4 regions of the Telluria mixta genome follow, and region 4 is predicted to be linked to each of the others. Evidence: predicted binding sites of a transcription regulator. Region 4 holds the regulator's gene; each other region holds the start of a gene.

Region 1 (2,962 bases), 1.1 Mb from region 4:
CGCCGGGCGCAAACGACACGAGGTTTTCGCCGAAGTTGTTCAGGAACTCGATGATCGCGTCGTCGTCCAGGTAATCGGGATCGCGCCGGATATCGTTCATGATTTCCTCGCCCAGCTTGCGCTCCAGGAAGGGCGACAAGTCGGCACGCGCGGTATCGCCGAGCGTCGGCAACCCGGTCGTATCGGCGCCGCCGCGCAGGACGGGAACAGTGGGGGCGGCAAGCGCGCCGGCGGTGGCCACGACCAGGCCGGCGGCGGCCGCCGCGACACGGCGCCACGGCCACCTTGGTGAAAGCTGCAACATCGCTGAAATCGGGTTAGGTTTCACGATGCTATGATAACCGCTTCCCGGCCGTTACTACTGCTGGGTCAAATTTTGTGACTTCGCTCCCTCGACAACATGACAACATCCCCCGCCGACAGCCCCCTAACCCACTTCGACGCCACCGGACAAGCCCACATGGTCGACGTGGGCGCCAAGGACGCAACCCACCGCATCGCCGTCGCCGCCGGCACCATCCGCATGCAGCCGGCCACCCTGGCACTGGTGACGTCAGGCTCGGCCAAGAAGGGCGACGTGCTGGGCGTGGCGCGCATCGCGGCCATCATGGCAGCCAAGCGGACGAGCGACCTCATCCCCCTGTGCCATCCGCTGGCCATCACGCGGGTCGCCGTCGATTTCGAGATCGACGAGGCGAACAACAGCGTGCATTGCCGGGCGCAGGTGGAGACCTACGGCAAGACCGGGGTCGAGATGGAGGCGCTCACTTCCGTGCAGGTCGGCCTGCTGACCATTTATGACATGTGCAAGGCGGCGGATCGGGGGATGGTCATGACCAATGTGCGCGTGCTGGAAAAGCACGGGGGCAAGAGCGGGGACTGGACGGCGCAGGTGTAAGCTCACAACCGCGTCCCGATCCACCAGTAATTCCCCTGCCCATCCTGCACCCCCGCCGTCCGGTCCCCATACGGCTGGTCGCGCGGCTCGGACAGGCTCGTCGCACCGTGGTCCAGCGCCCGCGCGTAGACCCTGTCGACATCCTCGACATACACGTGTACCGAGGCGATCAGGTCAGCGCCAGGCCGGCATCCCATCATCACCACCGAATCGCCGATGCGCACTTCCGCATGCCGGATCCCGCCCTCGGCATCGGGCTGGCGCCGCAGTTCCGTCGCGCCGAACGCGTGCACGAGGAAATCGAGCATGACGCGCACATCTTTCACCAACAAGTACGGCGACACCGCGTTATAGCCATCCGGCTTGTACCCATCGTCCATATCGTCTCCTTGAGATGAAGGTGATCATCGAAACTGGACAATTCTGTCACAGATGTATCGTCGTGCAATACAACTGTTCATCTTTGACACAGCCCCGCCCCTGAGATACCGCGCCACACCATGTGGCATGGATATTGCGAATTCCTCCTTGACTGCGCGTCGCGCATTCATAACCCATCCAACGATCAAGGAGACAACCATGGCCTGGACCAAACCTGAATTCATCGACTGGCGTTTCGGTTTCGAAATCACGATGTACATCGCGAATCGCTGACACAGCACCCGCCCGCGGCGCTGCCGCGGGCTTACCGGATCCCGTCATGAACATCGTCGTATTAGGCTCCGCGGCCGGAGGCGGTTTCCCGCAGTGGAACTGCAATTGCCGCAATTGCGCCGGACTGCGCAACGGCACCATCCGCGCAACGGCGCGCACGCAATCGTCGATCGCCGTGTCCGGCAACGGGACCGACTGGGTCCTGATCAACGCGTCGCCGGACATCCTCGCGCAGATCCGCGCGACACCGGCCCTGCAGCCGGCGCGCGCCCGGCGCGATTCCGGTATCGCCGCCGTCATGCTGATGGATGCGCAGATCGACCATGTCACAGGCCTCCTGATGCTGCGCGAGGGGAAAGAGCTACCTCTCTATTGCACCGCACAGGTCTGGCGCGAACTCAACCAGGGTCTGCCGCTCGTGCCCGTGCTGTCGCACTATTGCGGCGTGCGCTGGCATGAGCTGCCGATCGAAGGCGGCATGCACGTGCCCGGCATCGACGGCATCCGCTTCACGCCGCTGGCGCTGAACAGCAAGGCACCGCCGTATTCCGACCACCGCAACGATCCGCACCCGGGCGACAACATCGGCCTGCTGATCGAGGATACGCAAACGGGAAAAACCGTGTTCTACGCGCCCGGACTCGGCGCGATCGATCCGCACGTGGACGCCGCGCTGCAGAAAGCGGATTGCGTGCTCGTCGACGGCACGTTCTGGCGTGCGGACGAAATGATCGCGCTGGGGTTTTCCAAAAAAACGGCGGCCGACATGGGCCACCTGCCGCAATCGGGCGACGACGGCATGATCGCCGTGCTCGACGGCGTCAAGGCGCGGCGCAAGGTGCTCATCCACATCAACAACACGAATCCGATCCTGGACGAAGACTCGGACGAGCGCGCCCTGCTCGCACACCACGGCATCGAGGTCGCGTTCGACGGCATGGAGATCACGCTATGAGCATCGACGCATGGAGCCGCGACGAATTCGAGGCGCAACTGCGCGCACGAGGCGCCGGCTATCACATCTACCATCCGTTCAACGTCAAAATGAATGACGGCCTGCTGGGCCCGGACCAGATCCGCGGGTGGGTCGCCAACCGGTTCTATTACCAGGTCAATATCCCGCAAAAGGATGGCGCCATCATCGCCAATTGCCCGGACCGCGCCACGCGGCGCCGGTGGGTGCGGCGCATCCTCGACCATGACGGCTGGGGAGAGAACGAGGGCGGCATCGAGGCGTGGGTGCGGCTCGGCGAAGCCGTCGGGCTCACGCGCGAGGCGCTGTGGTCGCAGCGGCACGTCGTGCCGGGCGTGCGCTTCGCCGTCGATGCGTACGTCAATTTTGCGCGCCAGGCGCCGTGGCAGGAAGCCGTCTGCTCGTCGCTGACGGAGATGTTCGCGCCGAAGATCCAC
Region 2 (2,962 bases), 1.1 Mb from region 4:
AGCTGCAGGGTCAGCGCATGGCGGCGCGCGTCGATCAGCGGCCGCACCTGCTCGACGGCGGCGGACACGATCACGTTCAGGTCCAGCTCGTCCCTCTCCAGGGTGACGAGACCGCGCGTGACGCGCGAGACGTCCAGCAGGTCGTTGACGAGGTCCGTCATGTGCTCGGCCTGGCGCACGATGATCTCGCTGGCGTTGGCCACGCTCTTGGCGTCCAGCCGGCCGAGTTTCAACAGCTGGGCCGCCGTCATGATGGGCGCGAGCGGATTGCGCAGTTCGTGCGCCAGCATCGCGAGGAGCTGGTCCTTCTGGCGGTTGGCGGCGCGCAGTTCGTCCTCGACGAGCTTGCGGTCGGTGACGTCGCTGCCTTCCACGAAAATGCCGCTGACGGCCCCGTTCTCGTCGCGGATCGGCTGGTAGACGAAGTCGATGTAGCGCTCTTCCAGCGGCCCTTCCGGCTCGCGCTGCAGGCGCACGGGCAGCGCATGGCCGACGAACGGTTCGCCCGTCGCGTACACGCGGTCGAGCAGTTCGAGGAAGCCCTGGCCGACGATTTCCGGCAGCGCCTCGCGCGCGCGCCTGCCGACGATCTGACGGTGGCCGACCAGCTGCATGTACGACTGGTTCGTGAGCTCGAACACGTGCTCGGGACCGCGCAGCACGGCCATGATCCCCGGCGCCTGCGAGAACAGGCCGCGCAGCCGCTCGTTCTCCTCGTTGCGGTATTTCTCGGCGAGCACCTGGTCGGTGACCTCGACGCACGCGCAATAGATGCCGGCGATGGCCCCGTTCTCGTCGCGCGCGGGCGAATACGAAAACGTGAACCAAGTCGGTTCGTCGTAGCCGTGGCGGTTCATTACGAGGTACAGGCGGTCGGCATACGTGGCCTCGCCGCGCAGCGCGCGCTCGATCAGCGGGCCGATGTCGTGCCAGATCTCGGACCAGATGTCGTGGAACGGCCTGCCCAGCGCGGCCGGATGCTTGTCGCCGAGGACCTCGCGATACGGATCGTTGTACAGGAAGGCGAGTTCCGTCCCCCACGCAACGAACATGGGGAGTTTCGAGTTGAGCATCAGGCCGACCACCGTGCGCAGCGCCTGCGGCCACGTGCGCGGATGGCCCAGCGGCGACGTCGACCAGTCGTGTGCGCGCATCATCGCGCCGACTTCGCCGCCGCCGCTCAGGAACATCAGGGCGCCGGCGTGCTCGGGCATGTCCGGAGGGGTGATACGTTCATCAGACTGGCGTCCGTGTTCTTGCATGATTGATACTGGATGGAGCGACAACACCAGTGTGCCATAAGGGCTAGCCGCAGGGCGCGCACGGCGGGACGGCCGGGCCGAAACGCATTACGGGTAAAGACCGGCACCTTTTTTAATGCAGCTCAACCGAAGCCGGCCATGTGTCGGCTTTTTTTACATGCATATCTGCAATTAAAATTTCCCCTTGGATAAGTCCTTATAAATGCTAGGAAATAGATTTCTGGCACGGAAGATGCTTTTACCGTTTCATAACGATAATTTCCTGGAGAGTCTCATGAAAAAACTTTTCTCTGCCATCGCCCTGCTGGCCGTCAGCACCTCCGCGAGCGCCAACCTCGTCACGAACGGCGATTTCGCCGCCGGCGGCAGCAACTGGACGCTGACGGGCAATACCGGGTATTCCAACTTCAATAACAGCCGGTGGAACGACGGCGCCGTGGGCAGCAATGCCTTCCTGAACCAGGTCATCGCCACGATTGCCGGCGAAACCTATACGATCAATTTCGACATCGCGGTGAGCTGGGGCTCGATGGCCGTGGCACTGAATGGCACCCAATTCTTCAGCACCTCGACCGGCGGTCACTTTACGACGTCGTTCATCGCCGCGGCGGACAATGCCACGCTGAGTTTCATCACCCGCAACGACCCCGGCTATAACTCGCTGGACAACGTGGTCGTCGACCACGTCACCCGCGCCGTTCCGGAACCGGCCTCGCTGGCACTGCTGGGCCTCGGCCTGGCCGGCCTCGGCGCGCTGCGCCGCAAGCGCCAGGGCTGATCGCACGCGACTGTCGCTCCATAAAAAAATGCCTGCTGATGCAGGCATTTTTTATTTCAGACTGGAGCGGGTGAAGGGAATCGAACCCTCGTCGTAAGCTTGGGAAGCTTCTGCTCTACCATTGAGCTACACCCGCGTTGCCCGCATTCTACGCGGGTTTTGCATGGATTGACAACGTTGCCTAGCGCGTCGACAGGCGGCGCCGGAAGTATTTTTGGGACGGCATGTCCACGGCGTGATGCAGGAGCACCGACAGGACGAAGACGACCACGAACGACAGCCACAGGTACAACTGGTCGATGTGGTGCGGGTCGGACATGAAGACGGCTTTCAGCAGATCGTAGACGAGGTAATGCACCATGTACGTCGAATACGAGATTTCCCCCAGATAGACGAGCACCGGCGTGGACAGGATGGCGGTCATCCACGAGGTCGTCACGCTCAGGTACGCGATCAGGAGCGCAAAGATGATCGGAATCAGCGCGTAATCGGGCGTCGGCGTCGTGGCGTACAGCACGCACAGCGCGACGAAGCCCGCGAGCGCCACCCGGGCATTGCGCACCAGGAAATCCCGGTGGTTGACGAACAGCGAGCCGACGAACACGCCCATCAGGAATTCGAACATGGTGCGCACGAGGGCCATATGGGAAATGTCGGCGCCGATGGAATGGAGCCCGCTCAGCGAGTAGATCACGTGCAGGACGACGGCGGCCAGCGCAATGCTCAGCAGGTGCGCGACGATACCGCCGCGCAGCTTGCGCAGGCTGTATGCCATCAGCGGGAAGAACAGGTAGACGAACCATTCCGAACTGATCGACCACGACGGCACGTTCCAGGTGAGATCGCCACCGAACCACATGTGCACCAGAAACATACTCTGGACAAATGCGCCCCAGGTATAGGATTCCGGCGCGGTGTGGCT
Region 3 (2,962 bases), 1.1 Mb from region 4:
CGAGAACGAGGAGCAGTTGCAGATCCTGCGGGCGCTGAACTGCAACGAGGTGCAGGGGTATTTCGTCGCACGGCCGCTGCCGGCGGCGGGCATCGCGCCGTTGCTGGCGCAGCGGTACCTGTTCAAGGAAGCGCTGGCCGCATAACACCCGTAACGCTTGCTACGTCGTCCCGCGAAGGCGGGGACCCAATGTTGCAAGCGCCGTCGCAGCGCATGAAACTTGGGCCCCTGCCTTCGCAGGGGCGACGGTGCATGCGTTTCCGTTCAGGCGCCCAGCAGACTCCCCGTCCGCCACGCATCCGCCCCCGCGATCTTACAGACGTGCATCCCGCGCAGCAGGTGCCGGTGCGCCGTGCTGGCGAACAGCACGCCGGACTGCGTGGGCCGCAGGGTCGTCGTCCTGCCGCTGACCGGGTCGACGATGTCGGCGACGGCGTCGCCCGCCTGCACCTGGTCGCCCAGCTGTTTCAAAAACACGAGCACGCCCGCATGCGGCGCATGCAGCGGTTCCACGCCTTCCAAAGGTGTCGACTCGCACAGCGGCGCCGGCAGCGGCTCGACGGGCAGGTCGACGACGCCTTCGCGCGCCAGGTATTGCAGCAGCGCGTGCGCGTCCTGCTCGGCCAGGTCGTAGCGCACGTCGTTCTCGCCGCGCAGCTCGACCGTCACGCCCACGCAGCCGGAGGGAATCGGGAAACGGTCGCCGAAGTGTTCCGCCAGTTCCCACCATACGCGGCTGCAGGCTTCGTCGAACGGCTCGCCGCCGGATTCGGTCGCCAGCAGCACAGCGTGCGCGCCCATCAGCGCGGCCAGCGGTTTCACCCGTTCGGCCAGCGGCGTGCCCGTGTACATGTGCAGCACGGCCTCGTTGTCGCAGTGGAGGTCGAGCATGATGTCGGCGTCGATCGCCATGCCCAGCAGCGTCTTCTTGAGTTCTTCCGTCGCGTTCTTCGGCAGCCAGGCCGCCACCTCGCGGCGCGCGTGCTCGCGCACGAGAGCTGCGTTGGCGGCGGGGTCGGAACCCAGCTTGTCCTCAAGCGACGTCTTCAACGCCGCGGCCACGTGCCGGTACGAGCGGTTGAAATTGGTGCCGGTGGCGAGATCGAAACGCCCGAACGGCGCGCCGTGGATCACCTGCGACAGCCCGATCGGATTCGCGGCCGGCACCAGGATGATCTCGCCGGTGACTTTGTGTTCCGCATCCAGCCGGTCGAGCTCACGGCGCAGGACGTGCGCGACGAGCATCGCGGGCACCTCGTCCGCGTGTAGCGAGGCCTGGATGTAGACCTTTTTTCCGCTGCCGGGTGCGCCGTAGTGGAAGGACGTCAGGCGGTAGGCCGCGACGTTGTCCTCGGTGGCGATGGGATGGATGATGGTCTGCATGCGGGCTCCTTCGGTGACACGTCATTATGTCCGAGATCGGCTCCGCACCCCGCTCCATTCCACCCGGCCGCGCCGGACGCTGCGCTCAGCCCTTGCGACGGCGCGCAGCGATTGCGCCCAGGGCGCCCAGGCCCAGCAGGGCCAGCGATGCCGGCTCCGGCACGTCGCCGGACGGGCCGGCGGCGGTCACGTTGAAGTTGCCGTACAGGTTGCCGGAATAATGGGTGTCGTCGCCGATGCTGCCGCTGACGGCCATGAAGCCCCATGCCTGGCCTGCGGTCAGGTTCAGCGTCACGTCCGCGCGTTCGACGGCGTCGCCGGTGGCACCCGCAAGGCGCGTCTTGTGATCGGTATCGCCCTGCCAGATGTACATGTCGGTCGCCGAGTTGGCCCACAGTCCGTTCGACGACAGATCGATGACCAGCGCCAGGTCGCCGCTGTGCGCAGCCGTCGTGGCGAAGACATAGGTCTGCGTCGGGGTGCCGTTGTACGCGTCGCCGGGGCGCGGCGAGCGGAAGCTGTATCCCAGGTCCGGGCCCTCGATCGCGACGTCGCTGCCCATTTCGTAGGCATTCCAGCCCGACCACGAGACGGTCCAGGTCTGGCCCAGCGCGCCCGTATCCGTATAGGTGTCGTTCGTCCAGATGTTGGCGACGCCCGCGGCGGCGGGCAGGGACAGCGCGGCCAGGCAGGCGGCCATCGACAGGTTGCGTACAAAGGAAATCATCGCGGTTCTTCTCTGAGGTAAAAACCGAATGTTTTCACATTGGCAATTTACATGTCAAGAAGTAATTTTTAGGCTGCGTCGGTGCCCATGTTTCCGATAGGGCTTGGGCTATAATGTCGACCCTTTCAGTCCAGTCCAAACCGATCATGTCTTCCGATACGCCTACCAACGAGCAGGGCCGCGCCATGCTCTACGACCCGACCGAACGCCGCATCCGCAGTTTCGTCACCCGCGCCGGCCGCCTGTCGACCGGCCAGGCGCGCGCGCTGGAAGCGTACGGCCCGCATTACCTGATCGAGTACCGCAAGGCCCAATTCGATTTCCACGCCCCGTTCGGCCGCACCGCGCCGCTGATCCTGGAGATCGGCTTCGGCATGGGCGACACGACGGCGCACATCGCCAAGGCGACGCCGGACAAGGATTTCGTCGGCGTCGAAGTGCACACGCCGGGCGTGGGCAGCCTGCTGAAACTGGCCGGCGAGCAGGACATCCAGAACCTGCGCATCATCCAGCATGACGCCGTCGAGGTGCTGAACAACATGATCGCCGATGGGACGCTGGCCGGCGTGCACATCTTCTTCCCCGACCCGTGGCACAAGGCGCGCCACAACAAGCGCCGCCTGATCCAGCCGCCGTTCGTCCAACTGCTGTGCCAGAAGCTGGCGCAGGGCGGTTATATTCACTGCGCCACCGACTGGGAAGATTACGCGGTCCAGATGCTGGAAGTGCTGGGCAACGAGCCGGCGCTGCAGAACACGGCCGAGGGCTATGCGGAGAAGCCGTCGTACCGGCCGCTGACCAAGTTCGAGAACCGCGGCCTGAAACTCGGCCACGGCGTGTGGGACCTTGTCT
Region 4 (2,962 bases):
GCGCCGCCGGCCGAATGCGGCGGCAGCACGCTCGTCGTCAAGGGGCTGCAGAAGAGCTATGGCAAGCGCCTCGTCGTCCGTGACGTGTCGCTGCAGGTCGCATGCGGCGAGGTCGTCGGCCTGCTGGGTCCGAACGGCGCGGGCAAGACGACGTCGTTCTACATGATCGTGGGCCTCGTGCCGTCGGACGCCGGCAGCATCGACATCAACGGCACCGACATCACGAGCCTGCCGATCCACCGGCGCGCGCTGCTGGGTCTGTCGTACCTGCCGCAGGAAGCGTCGGTGTTCCGCAAGCTGACGGTGGAAGAGAACATCCGCGCCGTGCTGGAATTGCAGCGCGAGAACGGCAAGCCGCTCACCAAGGCGCGCATCACCGAACGTCTCGACGAGCTGCTGGCCGAGCTGCAGATCGAGAAGCTGCGCGAGAGTCCGGCGCTGTCGCTGTCCGGTGGCGAACGCCGCCGTGTGGAGATCGCGCGCGCGCTCGCGACCAATCCGCGCTTCGTGCTGCTGGACGAACCGTTCGCCGGCGTGGATCCAATTGCCGTCATCGAGATCCAACGTATCGTGCGCTTCCTGAAGGAGCGCGGCATCGGCGTGCTGATCACGGACCACAATGTGCGCGAGACGCTGGGCATCTGCGACCGCGCCTACATCATCAACCAGGGGGCGGTGCTGGCATCCGGCCGACCCGACGACATCATCGCCAACGAATCGGTGCGCCGCGTCTACCTGGGCGAACACTTCCGAATGTAGTCATGAAACAGACGCTGCAACTCAAGACCTCACAGCACCTTGCACTGACGCCGCAACTGCAGCAGTCGATCCGCCTGCTGCAGCTGTCCACGCTCGAGCTCCACCAGGAAATCGAGCAGGTCCTGAGCGAGAATCCGCTGCTCGAACGGCTCGACGATCCGCTCGACCGCTCCGTGCGCCTGCTGGCGGACGGTGCCATAAATAACGCCACCATCGGCGCGCCGGCGTCATCGCAGGCGGGCGAGGCGCCCGCCGCCCAGGGCAACGGCGAAGAAGGCGGCAGTGCGCCCGCCGAGAGCGGCAATGGCGAAGGCGGTGACGCCGGCGGCGACAGCGGAGAAGGTGGCGGCGAAGGCGGCGAGGACTGGGGCGAATACGGCCGCAGCGGCAGCGGCGGCGGCGAGGAGGAGGACGGCCGCCCGCAGCTGGAGGCGAGCCCCGTCACCCTGCGCGAACATTTGATGGAACAGGTGCGCATGACGTGCTGCGCGGCGCGCGACTGCGCGCTCGTGGAGCTCGTCGTCGATGCGCTCGACGACAACGGCTATCTGGAAGAACCGCTGGAAGACATCCACGCGCGCCTGCCGGAAGAACTGGAAATCGAGTTCGAGGAATTGCGCACGGCGCTCGCTCTCGTGCAAAGCATGGACCCGCCCGGCGTGGGCGCGCGCAGCGCGGCCGAATGCCTGGCCCTGCAGATCCGCCGCATGCCCGGTGTGCCGATGGTCACGCGGCGCATGGCGCTCGTCATCGTCGAAAAATACCTGACGTGGTTCGCGCAGCGCGAATTCAACAAGCTGAAGAAGGCGCTCGATTGCGACGACGAAGACCTGCGCGAAGCCCAGGCCGTCATCCGCCAGTGCAATCCGCATCCGGGCGCGGCGTTCGCGTCGGACGTGTCGGACTTCGTGGTTCCCGACGTGATCGTGCGCCGCGCCAAGGATGGCTGGAGCGTGCAACTGAATCCGGAAGTGATGCCGCGCCTGCGCGTGAACAGCCTGTACGCCTCGCTGATGAAGCAGGGCAAATCGGAAACGCAGATGAACGCGCAGTTGCAGGAAGCCAAGTGGCTCATCAAGAACATGCGCCAGCGCTTCGACACGATCCTCCGTGTAGCTCAGGCAATTGTCGATCGCCAGCGCAACTTTTTTTCCCATGGCGCAGTCGCGATGCGGCCCCTTGTTTTACGTGAGATAGCTGATACACTAGGTCTACACGAGAGCACAATTTCTCGAGTCACAACTCAGAAATATATGCTGACCCCGCACGGCATGTTCGAGTTGAAGTATTTCTTCGGGAGTCACGTTGCCACCGAAGCGGGAGGCGAAGCATCGTCGACGGCAATACGGGCACTCATCGTTCAACTGACAGGAGCAGAAGACCCCAAGAACCCTTTATCCGACAGCAAGATCGCGGAGATGCTAGGGGAACAGGGAATGGTTATCGCGCGACGCACGGTTGCGAAGTACCGTGAGGCGCTGAAGATCCCACCCGTTAGTCTCCGCAAATCCCTGTAGCAAAGCTCTTGCAACACCACTGGCCCATTGCGCCGGATGCGCGCACTTGACGGCAGTGCATCTTCAAAGGAGTGTGTATGAATCTCACAATCAGCGGACATCATCTCGATGTAACTCCAGCCATCCGAGAATACGTACAGAACAAGCTCGAACGCATCACCCGTCATTTCGATCAAGTGATCGACTCCCACGTCATCCTCTGCATCGACAATCTCACCGAGAAAGAAAAACGCCAGAAAGCCGAGATCAACCTGCGCCTCGCGGGCAAGATCGTCCATGTCGCCAGTGCCGCGCACGACCTATACGCCGCGATCGACATGTTGATGGACCGCCTGGACCGCCAGGTCGTCAAATACAAGCAAATGCTCAAGGATCATGACAACGCGTGTATCAAGCGCATGTCCGAGGGTGGGGAGGAAGAGCCCGCCGCGGCGTGATGCCACGCGTGCAGTAGCACCAGAAACGAAGGGCGCATCGGCGCCCTTTTCGTTTTTATGGGCGCTACAATGTCGGTCTGATTATTTCAATAACAACGAGACATGACCGACTACGTTTTATCGCGGGTCGCCAACCGCACCGGCATCATCACCCTGGACCGCCCGAAGGCATTGAACTCGCTGTCGCTGGACATGGTCCGCGCGCTCACCGCCACGCTGCTCGCCTGGCGCATCGATGCCGGCATCGAC

Evidence for each region. The regulator sigma-54, encoded in region 4, starts transcription at its own class of promoters, with help from an activator protein. The targets are predictions, from matches to a motif close to TGGCANGNAANCTGCTTT.
Region 1: pqqA (pyrroloquinoline quinone precursor peptide PqqA) is a predicted target of sigma-54. The motif match lies at 1,402-1,419, and genes of this name have one in related genera.
Region 2: P0M04_RS11415 (PEP-CTERM sorting domain-containing protein) is a predicted target of sigma-54. The motif match lies at 1,484-1,501, and genes of this name have one in related genera.
Region 3: P0M04_RS11440 (PEP-CTERM sorting domain-containing protein) is a predicted target of sigma-54. The motif match lies at 2,150-2,167, and genes of this name have one in related genera.

The regions. Positions count from the first base shown of each region.
Region 1 covers NZ_CP119520.1:2,646,181-2,649,142, reverse strand. Annotated here, with positions in the region: gene P0M04_RS11805 (M48 family metalloprotease) at 1-304, opposite strand, end outside; gene moaC (cyclic pyranopterin monophosphate synthase MoaC) at 401-898, shown strand; gene P0M04_RS11795 (VOC family protein) at 901-1,278, opposite strand; gene pqqA (pyrroloquinoline quinone precursor peptide PqqA) at 1,478-1,552, shown strand; gene pqqB (pyrroloquinoline quinone biosynthesis protein PqqB) at 1,599-2,507, shown strand; gene pqqC (pyrroloquinoline-quinone synthase PqqC) at 2,504-2,962, shown strand, end outside.
Region 2 covers NZ_CP119520.1:2,562,290-2,565,251, reverse strand. Annotated here, with positions in the region: gene P0M04_RS11420 (hybrid sensor histidine kinase/response regulator) at 1-1,214, opposite strand, end outside; gene P0M04_RS11415 (PEP-CTERM sorting domain-containing protein) at 1,537-2,040, shown strand; tRNA gene P0M04_RS11410 (tRNA-Gly) at 2,103-2,176, opposite strand; gene P0M04_RS11405 (acyltransferase family protein) at 2,222-2,962, opposite strand, start outside.
Region 3 covers NZ_CP119520.1:2,569,386-2,572,347, forward strand. Annotated here, with positions in the region: gene P0M04_RS11430 (bifunctional diguanylate cyclase/phosphodiesterase) at 1-145, shown strand, start outside; gene P0M04_RS11435 (succinylglutamate desuccinylase/aspartoacylase family protein) at 265-1,383, opposite strand; gene P0M04_RS11440 (PEP-CTERM sorting domain-containing protein) at 1,469-2,110, opposite strand; gene trmB (tRNA (guanosine(46)-N7)-methyltransferase TrmB) at 2,296-2,962, shown strand, end outside.
Region 4 covers NZ_CP119520.1:1,507,414-1,510,375, reverse strand. Annotated here, with positions in the region: gene lptB (LPS export ABC transporter ATP-binding protein) at 1-759, shown strand, start outside; gene P0M04_RS06625 (RNA polymerase factor sigma-54) at 762-2,276, shown strand; gene hpf (ribosome hibernation-promoting factor, HPF/YfiA family) at 2,354-2,713, shown strand; gene P0M04_RS06615 (enoyl-CoA hydratase/isomerase family protein) at 2,816-2,962, shown strand, end outside.